Regions from separate parts of the Bradyrhizobium sp. USDA 4451 genome, predicted to be linked through region 1. Evidence: predicted binding sites of a transcription regulator. Region 1 holds the regulator's gene; each other region holds the start of a gene.
What was found. The regulator PhoB, encoded in region 1, activates phosphate uptake and scavenging genes when phosphate is short. The targets are predictions, from matches to a motif close to TGTCATNNANCTGTCAT.
Positions count from the first base shown of each region.

Region 1 (7,961 bases):
CAGATCGGCCTGCTTGGCACGCTCGGGCGCCTTGGGCAGGAATTGCAGCAGGATGCCGCCGGCGCGCCAGTGCAGCTTGCCGCCCTCGCCGCCGCGCATCTCCTCGCCGACCGCAAGCCGCACCCGGGTCGGGATCTGCTCCGAGCGCAGGAAATATTCGTGCGCCGCCTCTTCGAGGCCCCCGCCGTCGAGCGCGACCAGCCCCTGGTAGCGGCTGGTGTTGGAGCCCTGATCGATCGTCATCGCAAGGTGGCCCTTGCCGAGCAGCTCGCCCGAGGTCTGCCCCGGCTTGAGCTGCGCCGCGTCGTAGCGCGCATAGGCACGCAGCCGGTCGGGCGCCTGGAAATCGACGATCAGGAGCGACACCGGACCTTCGGTCCGGGTCTGCAGGATGAAGCGCCCCTCGAACTTGACCGACGAGCCGAGCAGCGTGGTCAGCACGATCGCCTCGCCGAGCAGCTTGCCGACGGCCGGCGGATAATCGTGCTTGTGCAGGATCTCGTCGAGCGCCGGGCCGAGCCGGGTCAGCCGGCCGCGCAGATCCAGCGCGCCGACCTCGAAGGCCAGCACGGCATCGTCGACAGGAACCGCAGACGGCGCGCGGACCGGCGCCTCGGGCGTGATTTTGATGTCGGGGGATTGTGAAACCATGGCGCTCTATCTGGGGTCTCGGACCGTGAAATAAAGGGGTTCACTCAACGAGCGATCGTCGTCCCGGCGAAGGCCGGGACCCATAACCACAGGACCTTGTCGCAGCACAAGACGTCTCCCCTTGTGCCTTTTTCATGGGCCACGGCGTATGGGTCCCGGCCTTCGCCCATGTGCGTTAAGGTAGTGGATACATGGTTTGATAGCGGCGCTTTTTCCTCGGGGGCTCGCGGAGGTGTCGGCGAAGAGTGGAGAGAGATCGGCGAAGGCGAGCCATTGTCGGCTGCGGAATGATCGCCTGCAGGAGTGAGGCGACGAGTTGGCGGAGCAAGCGCCACGCGCCGGGGCGGGTCAGGCGGCGTCCGCCAAGCGGGGAGAGTCCTCGAGTTCGTCGACAAGCGGCTCGAGCAAGAGAATAACCAGCAGATGAGCGAGGATGTGAGGTCGGGCCGTTCGTTCGTCAGTTCCCGGCGGCCCCTTCAGGCCGATCAGGCTCTTCAGTCGCTTGAAGCCCAGTTCGATCCGCCAGCGCAGGCGATAGAGGGCGAGAACATCATCCGCGGTGAAGTCATCCGGAGCAAGTGAGGTGACCAGGATGACCCAATCGGCGGCCTCAAGCGTTTGCTTGGAGAGCTGATGGCCTCCCTTCTGTGCGGTCCGGTGCGCCTTGCGTCGTGCCTCGGCAGCAGCCTGTTGCGGCTTCTTGATGGCGACCAGACGCACGGCGAGCGGCGCGCCGTGCTTGGGTTTGATCCAAATCGGACAATCGATGAGGCCTCGTTCCGCCGCCTTGCGCAGCTCAGCCATGAGGTCCAGCGCACAGCCTTTGCAATCGAGCCAGCGCGCGCTCTTCCAACCAGCCCGAATGACGAAGTCTGCGCCGGCCTCGATCAGCCGTGCCATGCGTTCCGGCTGCAAATAGGCCCGATCGGCAAGACGGATTTCGCCCGCAACCACCGGGATCCGGTCGAGCGTCTCGCCTTCTTGCTGATCGGTCAGTTCGAAGTGGCCAAATCGTTCCTGCGGAAGATCGAACGCGCTGTGAATGCGCCACACCTCGTTCTTCTTCCTGGCATCCAGCGCTTTCTTCGGCACCGTGGTAGCATCGATGATCCGGATCAAGCGACCTCGGCTTGCCTTCGGGGCAGCGGCAGCAAGCGCCTGACCCACCAGCAGCGCCAGCCAATCTCCGCACTGACGCAAACGATACAGCAACGCCACGCAGGAAATGTCGACAAGGCCGACCGATGTCGCCCATGCCGCCGTCGAGCGAAGTCCCCGCTCACTCAAACAATAAGCCAGGATCAGCCGCAGCAAATCCACCGCACTCCTAATCTCGCGCGGACGCACGAAAGCCTTCGTCTCACGTGCCGTGCGATTGAGTGCTTCTGCCCCACCGAGCCGGGTCACGACGCCCGCCCAGTCGCCATTCACCAGCGATTCGTGTGTCATTCCATGCTGGAATCACAAACGATTCCGCCACACAAGCCTATTTTAACGCCGATGGGCCTTCGCCGGGACGACGGCGTTAGTGGTTACGCGACTTCGTTAAAGCACCAGGCCAGGATGCCCTTCTGCGCATGCAGGCGGTTTTCCGCCTCGTCGAACACCACGGATTGCGGGCCGTCGATCACCTCGTCGGTGACCTCCTCGCCGCGATGCGCGGGCAGGCAGTGCATGAACAGGGCATCGGGCTTGGCGAGCGACATCAGCTTGGCGTTGACCTGATAGGGGCGCAGCACGTTGTGGCGGTGCTCGCCCTCCTTGTCGCCCATCGACACCCAGGTGTCGGTGACGACGCAGTCGGCGCCGCGGACGGCGGCTTCCGGATCGGTGCCGAGCATGATCGGGGCATTGGTCGCCTTGATCCAGTCGCGCATCGGCTTCTTCGGCGACAGCTCCGGTGGGGTCGCGACATTGAGCTGGAACTTGAACCGCTCGGCGGCATGCGCCCAGGACGCCAGCACGTTGTTGTCGTCGCCGGTCCAGGCCACCGTCTTGCCCTCGATCGAGCCGCGGTTCTCCTCATAGGTCATGAGATCCGCCATCACCTGGCAGGGATGCGAACGCCGGGTCAGGCCGTTGATGACGGGAACAGTGGCGTGGGCGGCGAGCTCGAGCAGCGCGTCATGGTTGAGGATGCGGATCATGATCGCATCGACATAGCGCGACAGCACGCGCGCGGTGTCGGCGATGGTCTCGCCGCGGCCAAGCTGCATCTCGGCGCCGGTCAGCATGATGGATTCGCCGCCGAGCTGGCGCATCCCGACGTCGAACGACACCCTGGTGCGGGTCGACGGGCGCTCGAAGATCATCGCCAGCGTCTTGCCCTCGAGCGGCTTCTTGCCCTTCTCATGCGCCTTCAGCTTCGCCTTCATGGCGGCGCCGGCGGACAGCATGTTGCGCAGCTCGGCGAGCGGCAGCTCGTTGATGTCGAGGAAGTGACGGACCGGCTTGCTCATCATCCAGCCTTCCTCGGCTGCGCTGCCGACAATGTCGCGCAGGCACGCTCGAGCGAGACGATCGACTGATCGATCTCGGCTTCGGTCACGATCAGGGGCGCCAGGAACCGGACCACATTGTCGCCGGCGCCGACGGTGAGCAGCTTCTCGTTGCGCAATGCGGCGATCAGGTCGCCCGACGGCACCACGGCCTTGACGCCGATCAACAGGCCCTCGCCGCGCACTTCCGACAGCACGCCGGGATAGCGGTCGACGACCGAGGCGAGCTTCTGCTTGAGCAGCAGCGACATCTTCTGCACGTGCTCGAAGAAGCCGGGCTTCAGCATGACGTCGAGCACGGCATTGGCGGCGGCGACCGCCAGCGGATTGCCGCCAAAGGTCGAGCCGTGCGAGCCCGGCGCCATGCCTTCGGCCGCTTTCGCGGTCGCCAGCACCGCGCCGATCGGGAAGCCGCCGCCGAGCGCCTTCGCGAGCGACATCACGTCCGGCGTGACGCCGGTGCGCTTGTAGGCAAACAAATCGCCGGTACGGCCCATGCCGGTCTGCACCTCGTCGAACGCCAGCAGCAGGCCATGTTCGTCGCACAGCGCACGCAGCGCCTTGAAGAACGCCTGCGGCGCCGAGCGCACCCCGCCCTCGCCCTGCACCGGTTCGATCAGGATGCCGGCGGTGTGCGGGCCGATCGCCTTCTTCACCGCCTCGATGTCGCCATGCGGCACCTGGTCGAAGCCGTCCATCGGCGGGCCAAAGCCTTCGAGATATTTCGCCGCGCCGGTCGCGGCCAGCGTGCCCAGCGTGCGGCCATGGAAGGCGCCTTCGAAGGTGATGATGCGGTAGCGCTCGCCATGGCCCTTGGAGAAGTGATAGTGGCGGACCAGCTTGATCACGCCCTCCATCGCCTCCGCGCCGGAATTGCAGAAGAACACGAAGTCGGCGAAGCTCTGCTCGCACAGCCGCGCGGCGAGCACCTCGCCGTCCGGGCTCTTGAACAGGTTCGACATGTGCCAGAGCCTGGTCGCCTGTTCCTGCAGCGCCTTCACCAGATGCGGATGCGCATGCCCGAGCGCGTTGACGGCGACGCCCGAGGTGAAATCGAGATAGCGGTCGCCGTTGGTTGCGATCAGCCAGGCGCCCTCACCGCGCTCGAAGCCGAGATCGACCCTGGCGAAGACGGGAAGCAGATGCGACGAGGCGTTGGTCATGGCGTTCACTGCCGGTTTGAAGCCGACAATTGCCGCGCGCCTTGACGCCAGCGCAGCAACGGCCAGCTTCGGAAAACAAAACGGCCGCCTTTGCGGGCGGCACGTGGGCAACATTCTATGCTGCGGCGGGTCCGTGTCAATCGCCAGGAGCCGGTCCTTTTGCCGGGCTTCCTGCGCTGCCGAACGAGCGCAATCCGGAGCATTCCGGTGCGGTGGAAAAGCCTCACAGCAATGCTTAACTTTGTCGGAACATGTGGACGCACGGCCGCGGACTCTTGCGCCAGAGTCACGCCATATTGTAGCGTTTGGCCTGTCGGGTACGACATCTCGTGCGGCAGTACTGGACCCTCTAAGTAGCCTTTGTGTCTCGCGTAAACGTTCGGGCGCAACACCGCGCCCGGCGAGGGCTAAGGGATTCTGGCCGCAGGGATATTTGTCCAGATTTGGCTCGCAGCGCCGCTCCAATGACTGGCCGGCGCCATGCGAAAGGAAGAATGCGATGACGGTATTGACCTGGTCCGACGATCGCGTCGAGCAGCTGAAGAAGCTCTGGGAGTCTGGCCTTTCGGCCAGCCAGATCGCAGCGGAACTTGGCAATGTGACGCGAAACGCCGTGATCGGCAAAGTGCACCGGCTCGGCCTCTCCGGCCGCGCCAAGGCACCCTCCACGGCGGCGCCGCGGCAGCGCAAGGCGCGCCCCGCCCAGCACATGATGCGAGTGGCGCGCCCGGTCTCGCGCGGCAACACCGCGCTCGCGCACGCCTTCGAGGTCGAGATGGAGCCCGATCCGATCTCGTTCGACAACGTGGTGCCGATGAGCCAGCGGCTGTCGCTGCTCGAACTCAACGAGGCCACCTGTCACTGGCCGGTCGGCGATCCCTCGAGCCCGGAATTCTTCTTCTGCGGCGGCAAGGCGCTCGCCGGCCTGCCCTATTGCGCGCATCATTCCCGCGTCGCCTACCAGCCCGCCGCCGATCGCCGCCGGCCGTCGGCGAAGCCGCAGATCAAGTAGCCCTCGGGAAAACTACGGAAGACCTGAAAAACAAATCCCCGCACAAGCGGGGATTTTTTGTGAGCGAATGAACATCAAGGGCACATAGCCCAGGTCAAGCGCACTGCGCGACGTAAGGTGAGCACACGCGCCCCTCCCCACCCTCCCCCGCAAGGAGGGAGGGAGCCGGACAGTGTGCTCACCTCACGCGATAACGAGCCGCCGCTCGTGGCGCGATGGATTGCTTCGCTCCGCTCGCAATGACGATGACGATGACGGCTCTCGCCGGAAAGGCGACTTACGGCTGCGGCTCGGCTTTCGCGAAGCGGTCGTCGAGCGCGTAGCCGGCGCCGCGCACGGTGCGGATCGGATCCTGCTCGCGGCCCGGATTGAGCAGCTTGCGCAGGCGGCCGATATGGACGTCGACGGTGCGCTCATCGATGTAGATGTCGCGGCCCCAGACGCTGTCGAGCAGCTGCTCGCGGCTGAACACGCGGCCGGGATGCTCGAGGAAGAATTCGAGCAGCCGATACTCGGTCGGCCCGAGATCGATTGGGCGGCCGGAGCGCGCGACGCGGCGCTTCTCGCGGTCGAGCTCGATGTCGCCATAGGTCAGGACGGTGGCGAGCCGCTCCGGGCTCGCGCGGCGCAGCAGGCCCTTCACCCGCGCCAGGAGCTCCGGCACCGAGAACGGCTTGACGATGTAATCGTCGGCGCCGGTGGCCAGACCGCGCACCCGCTCGCTCTCCTCGCCGCGCGCGGTCAGCATGATGATCGGAAGCTGCTTGGTCTCGGGCCGCGCCCGCAGGCGGCGGCACAGCTCGATGCCGGACAGGCCCGGCAGCATCCAGTCGAGGACCACGAGGTCGGGAACGCGCTCCTTGAGGCGGGTATCGGCATCGTCGCCGCGCCCCACCGTTTCGACATCGTAGCCTTCCGCATCGAGGTTGTAGCGCAACAGCGTCGTTAGCGCTTCCTCGTCTTCGACTACCAGAATGCGTGCGCTCATCGGTCTAAGTTCTTTCTCTGTGGTGATCTGTTGCCCAGACGCAAACCGAAACGCTTAGCTTCTTGAGCATAATCCCCGCGGAAACGACTTGTCGAAGACAATCCGGTTCCGCGCGTGCGGATGATGTCCTAGTTACCCGGCACAGTGGTGGCAAAATTGGTCATGTCGCCCTTCGGGCGCTTGTCGGTGATCTGCTGGCCTTCGATCATGTAGAACACGGTCTCGGCGATGTTGGTGGCGTGATCGCCGATCCGCTCGATGTTCTTGGCGCAGAACATCAGATGGATGCAGAACGAGATGTTGCGGGGGTCTTCCATCATGTAGGTGAGCAGCTCGCGGAACAGCGAGGTGCAGATCGCGTCGACCTCCTCGTCGCCCTTCCAGACGTTCATCGCCGCCGGCAGATCGTGCGCGGCATAGGCGTCGAGCACCGACTTGACCTGCGACAGCACGAGGTCGGTCATGTGCTCCAGGCCGCGGATCAGCTTCAGCGGCTGGAAATCGCTCTCCAGCGCCGCGACGCGCTTGCCCATGTTCTTGGCCAGGTCGCCGATCCGCTCGAGGTCGGTGGCGACGCGCATCGCGCTGACGATCTCGCGCAGATCGATCGCCATCGGCTGGCGGCGCGCGATCGTCAGCACCGCGCGCTCTTCGATGACGCGCTGCAGATTGTCGATCTCGATGTCGGCGGCGACCACGCGCTTGCCGAGCGCGACGTCGCGCCGGATCAGCGCGTCGACCGACTCGGTGATCATCCGCTCGACGAGGCCGCCCATCTCGGCGACCAGGCGGGTCAACTCCTGCAGGTCGCTGTCGAATGCCTTGGCGGTGTGTTCAGAAGCCATCATCTGTCTCCTCAGCCCGGTCAGCCGAACCGGCCGGTGATGTAGTCCTGGGTGCGTCGATCGCTCGGCGAGGTGAAGATCTTGTTGGTGTCGTCGAACTCGATCAGCTCGCCGAGATACATGAAGGCGGTCTTGTCGGAGACGCGCGCCGCCTGCTGCATGTTGTGGGTGACGATCGCGATCGTGTAATCCTCGGAGAGTTCCTGGATCAGCTCCTCGACCTTGGCGGTGGAGATCGGATCGAGCGCCGAGCACGGCTCGTCGAACAGGATCACCTCGGGACGCACCGCCACGGTGCGCGCGATGCACAGCCGCTGCTGCTGGCCGCCGGACAGCGACAGGCCGGAGGCGTTCAGCTTGTCCTTGACCTCGTTCCACAGCGCGCCGCCGCGCAGCGCCTTCTCGACCCGGTCGTCCATCTCGGACTTCGAGATCTTCTCGTAGAGGCGGATGCCGAAGGCGATGTTCTCGTAGATCGTCATCGGGAACGGCGTCGGCTTCTGGAACACCATGCCGACCCGCGCGCGGAGCAGATTGAGGTCGAGCTTGGGATCGAGGATGTTGGTCTGGTCCAGCATCAGCTGGCCGACCGCGCGCTGGCCCGGATAAAGGTCGTACATCCGGTTGAAGATGCGCAGCAGGGTCGACTTGCCGCAGCCCGACGGTCCGATGAACGCCGTGACGCGGTTGGTGCCGAGCGTCAGGTTGATGTTCTTCAGCGCGTGGTGCTCGCCGTAATAGAAATTGAGGTTACGCACCGTGACTTTCGGCGGCGCGTCCGGAAGCGGCACCTGGGGAACGTGG
Region 1 is NZ_JBTRCH010000001.1:2,607,092-2,615,052, reverse strand. It holds gene ACVMB0_RS12075 (Hsp33 family molecular chaperone) at 1-651, opposite strand, end outside; gene ACVMB0_RS12070 (IS4 family transposase) at 1,000-2,082, opposite strand; gene argF (ornithine carbamoyltransferase) at 2,184-3,110, opposite strand; gene ACVMB0_RS12060 (acetylornithine transaminase) at 3,110-4,312, opposite strand; gene ACVMB0_RS12055 (GcrA family cell cycle regulator) at 4,812-5,324, shown strand; gene phoB (phosphate regulon transcriptional regulator PhoB) at 5,602-6,312, opposite strand; gene phoU (phosphate signaling complex protein PhoU) at 6,441-7,157, opposite strand; gene pstB (phosphate ABC transporter ATP-binding protein PstB) at 7,178-7,961, opposite strand, start outside.

Region 2 (7,961 bases), 2.5 Mb from region 1:
CACCGGCATGGTCCGGAGTTCGACGAACACCAGCAGCATCGCGTACCAGGCGAGCGTCGCGCCGATCAGAAGCCGCGCGATGCGCACGCCGCCGGCCATGCTGAGCGTGATCGAGCCGATCAGCGATCCCACCGCAAAGCTCGCCGAGAGATAGCCGAGCCCGGTCTGGTCGGTGTGGAAGATGTCGCGCGCGACGTAAGGCAGCAGACCGTTGGTCAGCGGAAACGCGGTGAGATTGGCGAGGAAGGCGACGCAGAGCGCGGCGCGCATGCCCGGGCCGCTCCAGGCATAGACGATGCCCTCCTTGAGATCGCGCAGCAGTTTCGATCCCGGCAGGTCGATCGCCGCATGGTCCACGGTGCCGTGCGACTTCGGACGACTCATGCAGAGCATCAGGATGGCAGCGACGAAATAGAAGCTGGCGATCCCGACATAGACATAGCCGATGCCGAGCGCCGCGAACAATCCGGCGCCGGTCAGCGCTCCCGCGATCCGCGCCGAGTCCTGCGTGGTGCGCGCCAGGCTGATGGCGCCGACCAATTGCTCCGGCGGCATGATATCGGCGAGCAACGCGCCGCGCACGCCGAGGTCCGACGGGCGGATCAGGCCCATGATCGCGACGATGATCATGACGTTCAAAGGCGCCAGATGCCCTGTCAGCGCCAGCGTCATGAGGGTCCCGGCCAGCACGGTATAGGCAAAGCGCATCACGGCGAGCAGATCGCGATGCCCCATGCGGTCGCCGATCATGCCGACAACGGGGGCTACCAGCGTGCCGACATATTGCAACGAGGCGAGCACCGTCAGGAGCAGCACCGAGCCGGTCTCGACCATGACGTACCAGCCGAGCACCAGCGTCTCGACCTCGAACGCCCACGAGGTGAGCAGGTCGGACGGCCATTGGAAGCGATAGCTGCGGATGCGGAATGGCGCGAGCGCGGAAGTCCGCGTGGTCCCGCTCACGACGCGATGACGCGTGTCACGGCGTGTCCTGCCCTTTTCTTGGTTCTTCTGGGGTCTCGATTCCAGATCTTGATTCTATTGGGAAATATTGCTGTTCCGGCAGCCTAGCGCCGACGGAGTCGGTGTCAATCGAAGCCGCCGCATGCGGCCATGCGCGGCGGGATCGGCAGCAGCGTGCTGCACTGCCCACCTCCGACTTCGCCCAACGCCGCCACCATTACCCCAAATGGCAATTGCTGCGCGACGCCGGGCCACAATCTCGTCCACAATGAAATGCGGTGGCTATGGGCCCGGCCTTCGCCGGGACGACAGCACGATTGAGGTGGACTGCGCACCGCTCCCAACTCATCCGAATACGACATTTTGTCATGAGAGCCGCAGTTGCATTTTTTGCATCGCATCATATGATGTATGTAATTCAATCAAAAATCGCCGGCATTGAAGGAAATCCCGCCATGGCAACCAGCACCGATCCCGTCGTCATCCTCTCCGCCGCCCGCACCCCGCTCGGCCGCTTCATGGGCGAGCTCGCGCCGCTCGCGGCGCACAAGCTCGGCGCGCATGTGATCGGCGCGGCGCTGGAGCGCGCCAAGCTGGCGCCCGAGCGGATCGACGAGGTGTTCATGGGCAATGTGCTGCCCGCCGGCCAGGGCCAGGCCCCCGCCCGCCAGGCTGCGCGCGGCGCCGGGCTGCCGGATGCGACCGGCGCCACCACCGTGAACAAGGTCTGCGGCTCCGGCATGAAGGCGACCATGCTGGCCCACGACATCATCACGGCCGGCTCGGCCGAGATCGTGCTGTCAGGCGGCATGGAGAGCATGAGCAACGCGCCGTATCTGTTGCAGAAGGCGCGCGGCGGCTATCGCGCCGGGCACGACCGCATCATCGACCACATGATGATGGACGGCCTCGAGGACGCCTACGAGACCGGCCGCTCGATGGGCGATTTCGGCGAGGCCACCGCGGAGGCCTATCAATTCACCCGCGCCGACCAGGATGCGTTCGCGATGGAGACGCTGAGCCGCGCCCGCAAGGCGGTCGAGAGCGGTGCCTTCAAGGCCGAGATCGCGCCGATCACGCTCGCCGAGAAGGCGGGTCCCCGCATCGTCGCCAATGACGAGCATCCGCTGAAGGTCGATCCGGCCAAGATCCCCGGCCTGAAGCCGGCGTTCCGCGCAAGCGGCACCATCACGCCGGCCGCCTCCTCGGCCAACGCCGACGGCGCCGCGGCGCTGATCCTGGCGAAGCGCTCGCTGGCCGATCGCGACGGACTGCCGGTGCTGGCCGAGATCAAGGGCCATGCCACCCACAGCCAGGAGCCGCAATGGTTCACCACCGCGCCGATCCCGGCGATCCGAAAACTGCTCGACAAGGTCGGCTGGAACGTCGGCGATGTCGATTTGTTCGAGATCAACGAGGCGTTCGCGGTGGTCGCGATGGCGGCGCAGCGCGACCTCGGAATTCCGCGTGACCGGCTCAACATCAACGGCGGCGCCTGCGCGCTCGGCCATCCCATCGGCGCCACCGGCGCGCGGCTGATCGTGACGCTGCTGCACGCGCTGGAAGCGCAGAATCTGAAGCGCGGCGTCGCCGCGTTGTGCATCGGCGGCGGCGAAGCCACCGCCATCGCGATCGAGCGGGTGACGCACTGACCGAACAGCGTCCACGTCATTGCGAGCAAAGCGAAGCAATCCATTGCTCAGCATACGCTGAAGCATGGATTGCTTCGTCGCTTCGCTCCTCGTGATGACGAAACTCGGGACAAGGCGCTCATGACACGGTAGCTCCGCGCCCTTAGTCCGAAAACGAGGGAACTATGTCATTTTAGACATGGCTAGCCCGTGCCATATTGTGCGTCATGCAAAGCTTTCACCGCAATTGATCCGGAACCCTATGATCTCGAACTGGCTTGCTTCCGCCCTCGCCCGCCGCAACATCCATTACGGCTGGGTGATGGTTGCCGTCACCTTCCTGGCCGCACTAATCTCCGCCGGCACGGTCGGCGCGCCCGGCGTCTTCATCGTTCCCCTGCAGCAGGAATTCGGCTGGTCCACCGCCGAGATCTCCTCGGCGCTATCGATCCGCTTCATCCTGTTCGGGCTGATGGCGCCGTTCGCCGCGGCGCTGATGAACCGCTACGGGCTGCGCAACGTGACGCTGGCGGCGCAACTGATCGTGGTGTCAGGCCTTGTCGCGTCGCTCGCGATGACGCAGGTCTGGCAGCTGATCGCGCTGTGGGGCGTCGTGATCGGGATCGGCACCGGCATGACTGCGCTGGTGCTCGGCGCGACCATTGCCACCCGCTGGTTCGTGGCACGACGCGGCCTCGTGATCGGCATGCTCACCGCGAGCGTTGCGACGGGCCAGCTCGCCTTCCTGCCGCTGCTCGCTGCGATCACCGAGCGTTATGGCTGGCGCGTCGCACTCGGATTCGTCTGCGTCATGCTCGGCATCGCCGCCTTTGCCGTGCTGATGCTGATGCGCGACCGGCCGAGCGACGTCGGCCTGCACCCGTTCGGCGATGCGGGCACCGCGCCCGTTCCTGCGCCGCCGCCCGCCAATGCGCCGATCATGGCGGCCGCGCTCGGCACGCTGCGCGACTCCTCGAAATCGTCGGTGTTCTGGATCCTGTTCGCAACCTTCTTCGTCTGCGGCGCCTCGACCAACGGCCTGGTCCAGGTCCATCTGATCCCGATGTGCCTCGACTTCGGCATCCCGCAAGTGCAGGCCGCGAGCCTGCTCGCTGCGATGGGCATCTTCGATTTCTTCGGCACCATCATCTCGGGCTGGCTGTCGGATCGCTACGACAACCGCTATCTGTTGTTCTGGTATTACGGGTTGCGCGGCCTGTCGCTGCTGTATCTGCCGTACTCCGACTTCACCTTCTACGGGTTGTCGCTGTTTGCGATGTTCTACGGCCTCGACTGGATCGCGACCGTGCCGCCGACGGTGCGCCTCACCGCGCAGCGCTTCGGCGCCGAGCGCGCCAATCTGGTGTTCGGCTGGATCTTTGCCGGCCATCAGCTCGGCGCCGGCGCGGCCGCATTCGGCGCCGGCCTGTCGCGCACGATCTATCAGAGCTATCTGCCGGCGTTCTTCATCGCCGGCGCGCTGTGTGTCTTCGCTGCGCTGATCACGCTCGCGATCGCGCGACCGCAACCGAAGCCGGTGGCTGAGCCGAAGCCGGCAACGGCCTGAGGCCGCCGCCCGCCACGGCCAGGCCAGGCCAGGCCAGCGTCCATGTCGGTGCTAGCCCTACTCCGCCGCAAGGCCGGTCGGCGTCGCCGCCTCGGCGGCTTCCTTGTTGTAATCGTGCACGACGCGGCCGAACGGCAGCGTCAGGTCGGCGATGTAATGATGCGCACCGACGACGCGCTTGACCGGGAAGTCCGCGACCGGCGCATTGACATGCGGCACCAGATGCAGCCGGCCCGGTCCGATCCACGAGCCCTTGACGTTGATGTCGGTGAGGTTGATCGCCACCAGCTGGCAGATCTCGAGATGACCGTCGACGCCGGGGATCATCTTCAGATTGACTTGCGTCTTCGACAGCGTGGCGCGGGTGGCGTCGCCATTGCCCGCCATGCTCTCGTGCTTGTAGCCCATCGTGCCCATCGCGACGAGCTGGCCGGCGTATTCCAGCGTGCCGGTCAGCGTGTCCTTGACGATCTCGAGCTTGGGGTGGGCGTACTTCTTCGGAAAGCCCCAGATCTCGCGGCCGGCGGCGATCGGCGGATCATCGTCGAGATACATCTGGCAGACGAAGTTGACGTCCTCGCCGTGCAGTCGCGCGGGGATCACGAGACCGGACTCGGTGTAGCTGCCGAAGCCGGAGCTGTCGGGCATCTTGATCCACTCGTAGTGCACGATGGCCTGCTCGACCGGCTCCAGCGGCTCAGGCAGTGCGGCGCGGACCAGCTCCGGCCCGGTTTCATAGGTGATGACCAGGAATTCGCGATCGATGAAGCGGTACGGACCGGCGGGATAGCTCGGACCGGCGGCCGGCATCGACGGAAGCTTGAACAGATCTTCCCTGCGCATCGCAATAACCCCCTGTTGGCAACGTTTGCGCGGACGCTAGCGGCCGAGATTGACAGCGATGTGAGGGATTTCCGTCAGGTGCATGACCTCGGTTACGCCTGCGTGACCTCGGTTACGGCTGCTGCGTAATCTCGGTGACGCCTGCGTGACCTGCGTTACGCTGCGGGAGGCCAATGCTAACCATGCAGGCAAGCCATGCCGGAGGCGCCACGCGCGGGCGCCGCAATTGTCATCACGGCGTCATCGGCACCCTGAATCCTCGCCGAAAATTTTGGAGTGTCTGAGATGGACGCGCGCACCCCTCATCCTGACGATATCGAGCACGCCACGCCCGGCTGGCGTCCCGAGGGATGCGATCGCGTCGCCCTGGTCCTGCAGGGCGGCGGCGCGCTCGGGGCCTATCAGGCCGGCGTCTACCAGGCGCTGCATGAATCCAACATCGAGCCCGACTGGGTCTGCGGCGTCTCGATCGGCGCGATCAACTCGGCGATCATCGCCGGCAATCCGCCTTCGAGGCGGCTGGAGCGGCTGCACACCTTCTGGGATCGCATCACCAGCCGCAAGATCTGGCACTACACGCCGGACGGCGACATCTTCCGCAAGGCGCGCAACTTCACCAGCTCATGGCTGACGACGACGCTGGGGCAGCCCGGCTTCTTCACCCCGCATCAGACCAATCCGTGGCTCAGCCCGGCCGGCGCGCGCACCGCCACCAGCTATTACGACACCACGCCGCTGCGTGAGTCACTGTTGGAGCTGGTCGATTTCGACCGGATCAATTCCAAGAAGATGCGCTTCGCGGTCGGCGCCGTGAACGTGCTCTCCGGCAACTTCATCTATTTCGACAATGCCCATGACGAGATCATCCCCGAGCACATCATGGCGAGCGGCGCGCTGCCGCCGGCGCTGCCGATGGTGAAGGTCGGCACCGATCATTTCTGGGACGGCGGCATCGTTTCCAACACGCCGCTGCAGCATCTGCTCGACCAGGAAGACAACATGAATTCGCTGGTGTTCCAGGTCGACCTGTTCTCGGCGCGCGGCGCGCTGCCGCGCGACATCCAGGACGTGATGGCCCGGCACAAGGACATCATGTATTCGTCGCGCACCCGCTACAACACCGACGTCTATCGCAAGACCTACAATCTGCGCACCGCCCTGCACAATGCGCTCGGGAAGATCCCCGACGATCATCTGTCGGAAGAGGAGCGCCAGCTCAAGAAGGCGAACAGCCGGCTGCCGGGGATCACGCTGCTGCAGCTGATCTACCAGCAGAAAGCCTATGAGGGCGACGCCAAGGACCACGAATTCTCCGGCACCTCGATGCGCGAGCACTGGGCGAGCGGCCACGAGGACACCAAGCGCTCGCTGAAGCGCCGCGACTGGATCAAGATGCCCGAGAACGGCATGGGCATCGTGATCCACGACGTGCATCGGGAAGCGGAATAGCGGCGCGCCGTCCATCCTCCGTCATTGCGAGAAGCGAAGCGACGAAGCAATCCATCCGTCAACGCGTGTCGACGAATGGATTGCTTCGCTGCGCTCGCAATGACGATTGGGAAATCGGCCTACGGCCGCGTCGACATGTTGCGCGGCGGCCCGGCGGTGCGGATCGGCTCCGCGAGGCGCGCGAACTCGCAGAGCAGCGAGCGCGTCCTGCGCGGGTCGATCACCTCCTCGACCCAGAACTTCTCGGCCGAGCGGAACGGCGAGCGCAGCTTGTTGAGGCGGTCCTCGATCTCGCGCAGCTTGGCGGCGGGATCGGCGGCCGCGTCGATCTCGGCGCGATAGGCCGCCTCGATGCCGCCCTCGAGCGGCAGCGAGCCCCAATAGGCCGACGGCCAGGCGTAGCGCATCGAGAAGCGGTTGGCCGGCTGATGCACCACGCCGGCGACGCCGAAGGCGTTGCGGATGATGATCGTGCACCAGGGCACCGTGCTCTGGTTGACGGCCGCCATCGCCCGCACGCCGTGGCGGATGGTCGCCGATTTCTCGGCCTCGAGCCCGATCATGAAGCCCGGGCAGTCCATCAGGTAGACCACCGGCAGATGGAAGGTCTCGGCGAAGTCGACCCAGCGCACCACCTTCTGGCAGGCATCCGCGGTCCACGAGCCGCCATAATGGAAGGGATCGCTGGCGAGCAGCAGCACCGCCCGGCCCTCGATCCGCGCAAGGCCCGTGATGACCGGCCGGCCGAAATTGGCGGCGACCTCGAAGAACGAGCCCTTGTCGACGACGGCCTCGATGATCGGCCGCATCTTGTAGACCTGCCGGCGATTGCGCGGCACCGCCTTCAGAAGCGATTCTTCGGCGCGTTCGGGATCGTCGGTGCAGGGAATGGTCGGCGGCACATCGTAGACCGACGACGGCAGATAGGACAGGAAACGCCGCGCATAGTCGAACGCCTCTTCTTCCGTCTCGACGGCCTGGTCGATCGCCCCGGCGCGGGTCTGGATGTCGGCGCCGCCGAGCTCCTGCTTGGTCAGATCCTGACCAAGCCGCTTCACCACCGGCGGACCGGCGACGAACATCGCCGAGCTCTTGGTCATGACAGAGTAGTGCGTGGCCGCGAGCCGCGCGGCGCCCAGGCCCGCGACCGAGCCGAGCCCGAGCCCGACCACCGGCACCCGCGCCAAGTTGGCGGTCGTGTACCAGTACCAGCGCGTGCCGCCGACGCCGCCGGGCAGATTGGCCGCGCCCTTGGTCTCGATCGTCTTCACCGAGCCGCCGCCGCCGGAGCCTTCGATCACCCGGATGATCGGCAGTCGGAAGTCGTGCGCCATCTCCTCCGCCATCAACGGCTTGGCGGAGATCGATGCATCCGCCGAGCCGCCGCGCACGGTGAAATCGTCGCCGACCACGACCACGGTGCGGCCGTCGACCCTGGCGCGGCCGAACACGCAGTTCGCCGGCGTCAGTTGCTTGAGTTCGTTGTTCTCGTCGTATTCGGCGATGCC
Region 2 is NZ_JBTRCH010000001.1:5,132,590-5,140,550, reverse strand. It holds gene ACVMB0_RS23505 (MFS transporter) at 1-963, opposite strand, end outside; gene ACVMB0_RS23500 (acetyl-CoA C-acyltransferase) at 1,419-2,615, shown strand; gene ACVMB0_RS23495 (MFS transporter) at 2,857-4,161, shown strand; gene ACVMB0_RS23490 (acetoacetate decarboxylase) at 4,219-5,004, opposite strand; gene ACVMB0_RS23485 (patatin-like phospholipase family protein) at 5,290-6,453, shown strand; gene ACVMB0_RS23480 (acyl-CoA carboxylase subunit beta) at 6,573-7,961, opposite strand, start outside.
Region 2: ACVMB0_RS23490 (acetoacetate decarboxylase) is a predicted target of PhoB. The motif match lies at 5,232-5,248, and genes of this name have one in related genera.

Region 3 (7,961 bases), 2.7 Mb from region 1:
GACGCGCCCGCGGTGACATCGTTTCCCGAGACGTCCTGTGAGGCTTGCGGATGGGGCCAGCAAGGCGTCCGATCGATGCAGAGCCTAGCTGGCGGCAGCTGAACGGCAGCGGCACGGCGCTGACAGAATGGGTTCACCTAGGTGAAATCGCGGTAAGCCGGCCGAGCCGATCGCGGACCGGAGGCCGCCCGAATGACGGTTTTCGTCGTGAAAATGCATCAAAACTAAAGGCTAACGCGTCACAGGGTCGCTTGCCGTCACCCCATCGCGCCGATATAAGCCCCGGCAACTCCCAGCCACGTTTACAAGGACGAAATCATGGCGATTGAACGCACCTTTTCGATCATCAAGCCCGATGCCACCGAGCGCAACCTGACCGGCGCGGTCAATGCGGTGATCGAGAAGGCGGGCCTGCGCATCGTGGCGCAGAAGCGCATCCAGATGACCCGCGGCCAGGCCGAGACCTTCTACGCGGTCCACAAGGCGCGCCCGTTCTTCGGCGAGCTGGTCGACTTCATGACCTCGGGGCCCGGTCGTGGTCCAGGTGCTGGAAGGCGAGGGCGCCATCGCCAGGTATCGCGACGTGATGGGCGCGACCGATCCGTCGAAGGCCGCCGAAGGCACCATCCGCAAGCTCTATGCGAAGTCGATCGGCGAGAACTCGGTGCACGGTTCGGATGCCCCGGAGACCGCGGCGATCGAGATCGCGCAGTTCTTCGCCGGCAACGAGATCGTCGGCTAACGCCGCACAACTGGAAGTGACGCGGTCTCCTCGAGGAGGCCGCGTCGAAACAGAACTGGGGAGCGGCGGACGACCGCCGCCAGGGGCGGCCGCAAGGCCGAATAGGACTCGCTGTGGACTGGCTGTGGCAGATCTTTGATCCGGCGTACATCGGCGCGTTCTTCACCGAGTTCAAGAACGAGATGGCGACGCCGACCTTCTGGGTCGCCGTCGGCAAGATCATCTGGATCAACGTCCTGCTGTCGGGCGACAACGCGCTGGTGATCGCGCTCGCCTGCCGCGGGCTCGCGCCGCGCCAGCGCCTGTGGGGCATGATTCTCGGCGCCGCCGCCGCGGTGTTGCTGCGCGTCATCTTCACCGGCATCGTCGCCAGCCTGATGGAGCTTCCCTACCTGAAGCTGGTCGGCGGCCTGGCGCTGATCGTGATCGCCGCCAAGCTCTTGGTGCCGGAGCAGGAGGACGAGGACGGCGTGCAGGCGGCCTCGCACCTGTGGGCCGCAGTTCAGATCGTCGTCGTCGCCGACATCGTGATGAGCCTCGACAATGTGATCGCGGTGGCGGCTGCCGCCAATGGCAGCGTGCCGCTGCTGGTGCTTGGGCTGGCCATCAGCGTCCCCCTGATCGTTGCCGGCGCGGCGCTGATCATGGCGCTGCTGACCAAGCTGCCGGTCCTGGTCTGGGCCGGTGCCGCGCTGCTCGGCTGGATCGCCGGCGACGTCATCGCGACCGATCCGGCGGTGCATCCGAAGCTCGATGCGCTGTTTGCCGGACCGCTCGGCGCCAAGCTCGATTCCTGGCTGACCTCGATCGGGATGACGCCGCAATTCGCCCATGGCAATGGCGGCGAGATCTCGCTCGCCGTGCTCGGCATCGTGGTGGTGCTGGTGATCGGATCGCTGTGGCGCCGCCACGCGCTGCGCAAGGCCAAGCATGCCGCCAAGGCGGCGTGAGACTTAAAGGCGGCGTGAGATCTTGTTAGCGCCGCACGATCGAGCCGGCGCGCCCGACCAGCCGCGCCAGTTGCCGGAAGCGGCTGCCGACGCGATCGGCGACCAGATCCACCATCCGGTGCTCGAACACCAGCATCAGCTTGCGGCCCTGGGTGCGGAAATGCGTCAGCGGCAGCACGCCGGTGCGCGCGGCCGTGATCAGATGCGCGACGCGAAAGGCGGCGCCGAGCACGCGCGCGCGCTCGTCCATCGCCGGTGTCACCAGCGCGCGGATCTGCGGCGGCGGTTCGTTCTCCTCGCTGAGCCCGGCGTAGCGATAGAACACCGACAGCGCGACGAAGGCACGGCCCTGATGCGTGATCGAGCCGAAATTGCCGTTCATGATCAAGCTGAGGGTTTCCTCGCCGCGATGATCCGGATGCACGCGCCAGCCGATGTCGGAGAGCAGGCAGGCGACGTGACGCAGCCTGCGGTCCTCCTCGGTCTCGCGCAGCCGGACCACGCGCACCAGCCGGTCGGTCCACGCCGTCAGCTCCTGGGCGTGGCGCGCCGAGCGCGACAGCAATTCGTTGAGGTTCTGCGCGGCGCAGACCAGCCCATCCTTGGCGCGCTCGGCCGGCGGCAGCATCTCGTAGAGCAGGCCTTCGCGCACGCCGAAGGTCGAGAACACGATCGTCTTCGGCTGCGCCACGCGGATGATGTATTCGAGCACGAGCGCGGCATAGGCCAATAGCGGCCGCCGCGCATCGGCGATCGATTCGATATTGGCCAGCATGTTGGTGGCCGCAAGCCGCCGCAGCCGCTGCGCGAAATCGAGCGCGTCGGCGGCCGGGATCGAATAGCCGTGCATCACCTTGAGCGGGTAGCCGCTCTGGATGATGTGGATGCGGGCCAGCGCGCGCCAGGTGCCGCCGACCGCGTAGAAGGTGCGGCCGCGGCCGGTCTTGAGCTGGGCGACGCCGAGCAGCTCGTTCTTGACGATGCGTTCGGCGCGCTTGAGCGACTTGTTCGAGAGATCCTGCAGCGCGAGGCTGCCGAGCGGCAGCGTGACGCCGCTGCGCACGCGGCTGCCCTTGACGTCGATCAGTTCGAGCGAGCCGCCGCCGAGATCGCCGACGATGCCGTTCGGATTGTGGATGCCCGAGACGACGCCGAGCGCGGACAGCTTCGCTTCACGCGGGCCGGTGAGGATCTCGATCTTGGCGCCGCAGATCCGCTCGGCCTGGGCGATGAAGTCCGGACCATTCTTGGCGTCGCGGCAGGCCGCAGTCGCGATCGCGTAGACGCGGCCGACCTGCTGGATCCTGCACAACGCGCGGAAGCGCCGCAGCGCGGTCAGCGCCTTGTTGACGGCATCGGTCGCGAGCAGGCCGGTGCTCTGCACCTCGCGTCCGAGGCCGCACAGCGCCTTCTCGTTGAAGATGGTGATAAGGCTGCGCGCCATCGCCTCGTAAACCACGAGACGAACCGAGTTCGAGCCGATATCGATCACAGCGACGCTGGAAGCGCGCTTCCGCGGCCGCTTCACCGGTAGGCCCCCTTAGGACGATGGCTGCTGACGTTCGTTGCGACGCGTGAGACGGCGCGGTGAAGATTCCTTGAGAGACTTACCACGGCCGGACAGACTCGGATTTGTCATGAAGTAGTCATGCAGATTGAAAGGCTCTTCGCCTTTCGCGGCCTTCATACGCGTAGACGAACCATCCGGCAACAATTGCCAGCTCTGCTCGGTGTCCTTCAGGTTCGCGACCATGATCTGTTCGAGAACCTGCTGATGCACCGTGGGATTTTGCAGCGGACAGAGAACCTCGACGCGGCGGTCGAGGTTCCGCGGCATCATGTCGGCGGACGAGATATACACAGCAGCTTTTGTGCTCGGCAGGCCTTGCCCCATGCCGAAGCAATAGATTCGGCCGTGTTCCAGGAACCGGCCGATCACCGATTTGACGCGGATGTTCTCCGACAAGCCGGGCAGGCCGGGGCGCAGGCAGCAGATGCCGCGCACCACGAGCTCGACCGATACGCCGGCCTTGGAGGCCTCGTACAGCGCGTCGATGATGTCGGGGTCGACCAGCGCATTCATCTTCATCCACACCGCGCCCGCACGGCCGTGCTTGACGTGGGAGATCTCGCCATGGATGTGCTCGATGATCCGCTTGCGCAGCGTCAGCGGCGACACCGCCATCTTCTCGATGTCGCTCGGCTCGGCATAGCCGGTGATGTAGTTGAACACCCGCGCGACGTCGCGGCCGATGATCGGATCCGAGGTGAAGTAGGAGAGGTCGGTGTAGATGCGCGCGGTGACCGGATGATAGTTGCCGGTGCCGGTGTGCACATAGGTGGTGAGATTGCCGCCCTCGCGGCGCACCACCATCGACAGCTTGGCGTGCGTTTTCAGCTCGATGAAGCCGTACACCACCTGCACGCCGGCGCGTTCGAGGTCGCGCGCCCAGCGGATATTGGCTTCCTCGTCGAACCGCGCCTTGAGCTCGATCAAGGCGGTCACCGACTTGCCGGCCTCGGCGGCCTCCGCCAGCGCGCGCACGATCGGCGAGTTGTTCGAGGTGCGATACAGCGTCTGCTTGATCGCGACGACGTCGGGATCGCGCGCCGCCTGTTGCAGGAACTGGACGACGACGTCGAAGGATTCGTAGGGATGGTGGACCACGAGGTCCTTCTGCCGGATCGCGGCGAAAATATCGCCGCCATGGTCGCGCACCCGCTCGGGATGACGCGGCACATAGGGCGGGAATTCGAGGTCGGGGCGATTGAGGCGGGTGAGCTGCGACAGCTCGTTCATCGCCAGCACGCCGTCGACCAGGATCACTTCATCGTCCGCGGCCGACAAGGCGTGCTGCACGAAGATGCGCAGCTCTTCCGGCATCGTGGCCTCGATCTCGAGCCGGATCACCGATCCGCGGCGGCGGCGCTTGAGCGCGGTCTCGAACAGGCGAACGAGGTCTTCGGCCTCTTCCTCGATTTCGAGTTCGGAGTCCCTGATGATGCGGAATGCGCCCTGGCCCTTGACGGTGTAGCCGGGGAACAGGCGGCCGATGAACAGACCGGTGGCCTGCTCGAGCGTGATCAGCCGCGCCGGCGCGCCTTCCTTGGTGGAGGGGATGCGGATGAAGCGGTCGATCTTGCCGGGCATGCGGATCAGCGCGTTCATCGCCTTGCCGTCGGAGATCCGCGACAATTGCAGCGCCACCGTGAAGCCGAGATTCGGGATGAACGGGAACGGGTGCGCCGGGTCGATCGCGAGCGGGGTCAGCAGCGGGAAGATGCTGTGGAGGAAGTGATCCTCGATCCAGCTGCGCTCGGACTTGGTGACGTCGCGCCCGTCGACCAGCTGGATGCCGACCTTGGCCAGGATGTCGCGCAGGTCGCTCCAGATCGCCTGCTGGTCTGAGGCGAGCTGCGACACCGTCTTGTTGATCATCACAAGCTGCTCGGCCGGCAGCAGGCCGTCCGGGCTGCGCTCGGTGATGCCTTCGCGAACCTGCGCCTTGATGCCGGCGACACGGACCATGAAGAACTCGTCGAGGTTATTCGCCGAAATCGACAGGAAGCGGACCCGTTCCAGCACGGGATGGCCGAGATTGACCGATTCCTCGAGCACCCGGCGGTTGAAATGCAGCCAGGAGAGCTCCCGATTGATGAATCGCTCGGGGCTGGTCGCGATCGCCGGGGCGGGCGGGAGTTCCGCCTCTTTCTCTTTGATTTCAGTTGCTTGTGCCGAGTCCATCAAGTGCTGGTCCAGTTCGGGGCAGGGGCCGGAGCGGTCTAGCCGAGGGCCGCAGAGACCATGTGATATTGCGATGACGTTTCGATGACATTGATGTTCCGCTGCCCCGCGCCGTCAAGCCACAGCGCCGCTCAGGCGTCGCGCAACAGCTCCGCCGCCAGCGCCCGCGTGACCGGTCGGCCGAGCCGCAGCGCCTCGGTGTCGAGCAGTTCGACCGCCTGGCGGACGGCAACGTAGGAGCGCTCGATCCGGTTGCAGAGATAGCTGACCAGCGGCTCGTCCACGCTCATCTGGCGGTCGGCGCAGAACTTGACGATCAGGCCGCGGAACAGCTGGTCGTCGGGCGGCAGCAGCGTCACCGTCGGCACCGCGCGAAGCCGCGACCGCAGATCGCGCAGCTCGATCTCGAATGCCGATGGCGGGATGCGGGCCGTGATCAGCAGGTAGGCATCGTCCTGCCGCGCGAGATTGAGCAGGTGAAACATCGCGCGCTCGTCGAAATCCGACGGCCTCAAATCCTCGACCACCAGCGCGCCGGTCGCAAGCGCCGTCGGCACCGTGTCGGCGGTCAGCGCATGAGCCGCGGTCGCCGCGGGCGCCGGCGCTCTCGGCCCAGATCGCGGCGAGGTGGCTTTTGCCGGAGCCGTCGGGGCCGACCAGCAGCATGATCCGGTTCGGCCAGTCGGGCCAGCCGTCGATCAGCGCCAGCGCCGCCTCATTGGCGGGGCCCTCCAGGAAATCGTCGCGGGTCAGTTTCTCCTCGTGCGGCAGGGCCAAGGCCAATTGACGAGGTTGAACGCTACCGGCCACGCAAGTCTCCAAACCACTTCATTCTAGCAAGATCTCTGCGCCAGCGCTTTGCGCCTGTCGCGGGAAAACCGGCTTCCGCTTGTCCTACCGGGCCTCGATCGTGCTCATGTGCCGGACCCACTCCACGAGATAGAGGGACACCGAACCCAAAGTAAAGATCGTGACCAGGCCCATCAGGATCAGGTCGTAGGGATGCGGCTCGAAGCGAAAGCCGAGCGAGGCCAGCACCAGGGCTGCAAACGCGACCTGCGCCGCCGTGTTCAGCTTCGACACCATCAGCGGCTTCATCTCGACGGGCTTGTCGAACAACCATGACACAATCACGGCGGAGACGATCATGATGTCGCGCGACACCACCAGAATCACGATCCAGCGCGGCACCGCGCCCCAGATTCCGAGCGCGACATAGATCGACACCAACAGCGCCTTGTCGGCGAGCGGGTCGAGCAGGGCGCCGAGCTCGCTCGTCATGTTGAAGCGCTTGGCGAGGAAACCGTCGACCGCGTCCGACACGCCGGCGATCACGAAGATCGCGAATGCGATCTCCATCTGGCTCGACACGATGGCCCAGACGATCACCGGCACCAGGATGATGCGGCCGAGGGTAATGATGTTCGGAATGCTCAACTTGGATCGCTTCCCGGCTAGAAGCCTGATTTTACTCGATATCCGGCTCTTTTGTGCGGCGGCCGGGTGTTATCTACATAGTATCGCGGCGGCAATGCCGCGAGCCATTGCGCGGGGGCGGAATTCCTCGTAACCAGCCCCTGATCATCTGGAATTGGGCATGACCGAGCGCAAAAACGGGCTCACTTACGCGGATTCGGGTGTCGATATCGACGCCGGCAATCGTCTGGTCGATCTGATCAAGCCGATGGTGCGGGCCACCGCACGGCCCGGCGCGGACGCCGAGATCGGCGGATTCGGCGGGCTGTTCGACCTCAAGGCGGCGGGCTTCAAGGATCCGGTCCTGGTGGCCGCGACCGATGGCGTCGGCACCAAGCTGAAGATCGCGATCGAGACTGGTATCCATAGCGGCATCGGCATCGACCTGGTCGCGATGTCGGTCAACGACCTCGTCGTGCAGGGCGCGGAACCGCTGTTCTTCCTCGACTATTTCGCCTGCGGCAAGCTGCATCCGGAGGCCACCGCGCAGATCGTCGCCGGCATCGCCGAGGGCTGCCGCGAATCCGGCTGCGCGCTGATCGGCGGCGAGACCGCCGAGATGCCCGGCCTCTACAAGGATGGCGATTACGACCTCGGCGGCTTTGCGGTCGGCGCGGCCGAGCGCAACACCTTGCTGCCGACCGGGGATATCGCCGCCGGCGACGCCGTGATCGGGCTGGCGTCCTCGGGCGTGCACTCCAACGGCTATTCGCTGGTGCGCAAGCTCGTCGAGCTGTCCGGCGTGGCCTATGACGCGCCGGCGCCGTTCGCGCCGGTCATGACGCTCGGCGCGGCACTGCTGACGCCGACCAGGCTCTATGTGAAGTCCTGCCTGCGCGCGATCCGCGAAACCGGTGCGGTGAAGGGGCTCGCCCACATCACCGGCGGCGGCTTCACCGACAACATCCCGCGCGTGCTGCCGAAACATCTCGGCGTCGGCATCGATCTGGCGCGGCTGCCGGTGCTGCCGGTGTTCAAATGGCTGGCCGAGCAGGGCGGCATCGCCGAGCTCGAGCTGCTGCGCACCTTCAACTGTGGCATCGGCATG
Region 3 is NZ_JBTRCH010000001.1:5,315,980-5,323,940, forward strand. It holds partial or broken gene ndk (nucleoside-diphosphate kinase) at 319-742, shown strand; gene ACVMB0_RS24395 (TerC family protein) at 856-1,692, shown strand; gene ppx (exopolyphosphatase) at 1,718-3,220, opposite strand; gene ACVMB0_RS24405 (RNA degradosome polyphosphate kinase) at 3,233-5,437, opposite strand; partial or broken gene ACVMB0_RS24410 (P-loop NTPase family protein) at 5,569-6,247, opposite strand; gene ACVMB0_RS24415 (CDP-alcohol phosphatidyltransferase family protein) at 6,332-6,874, opposite strand; gene purM (phosphoribosylformylglycinamidine cyclo-ligase) at 7,035-7,961, shown strand, end outside.
Region 3: ACVMB0_RS24405 (RNA degradosome polyphosphate kinase) is a predicted target of PhoB. The motif match lies at 5,511-5,527, and genes of this name have one in related genera.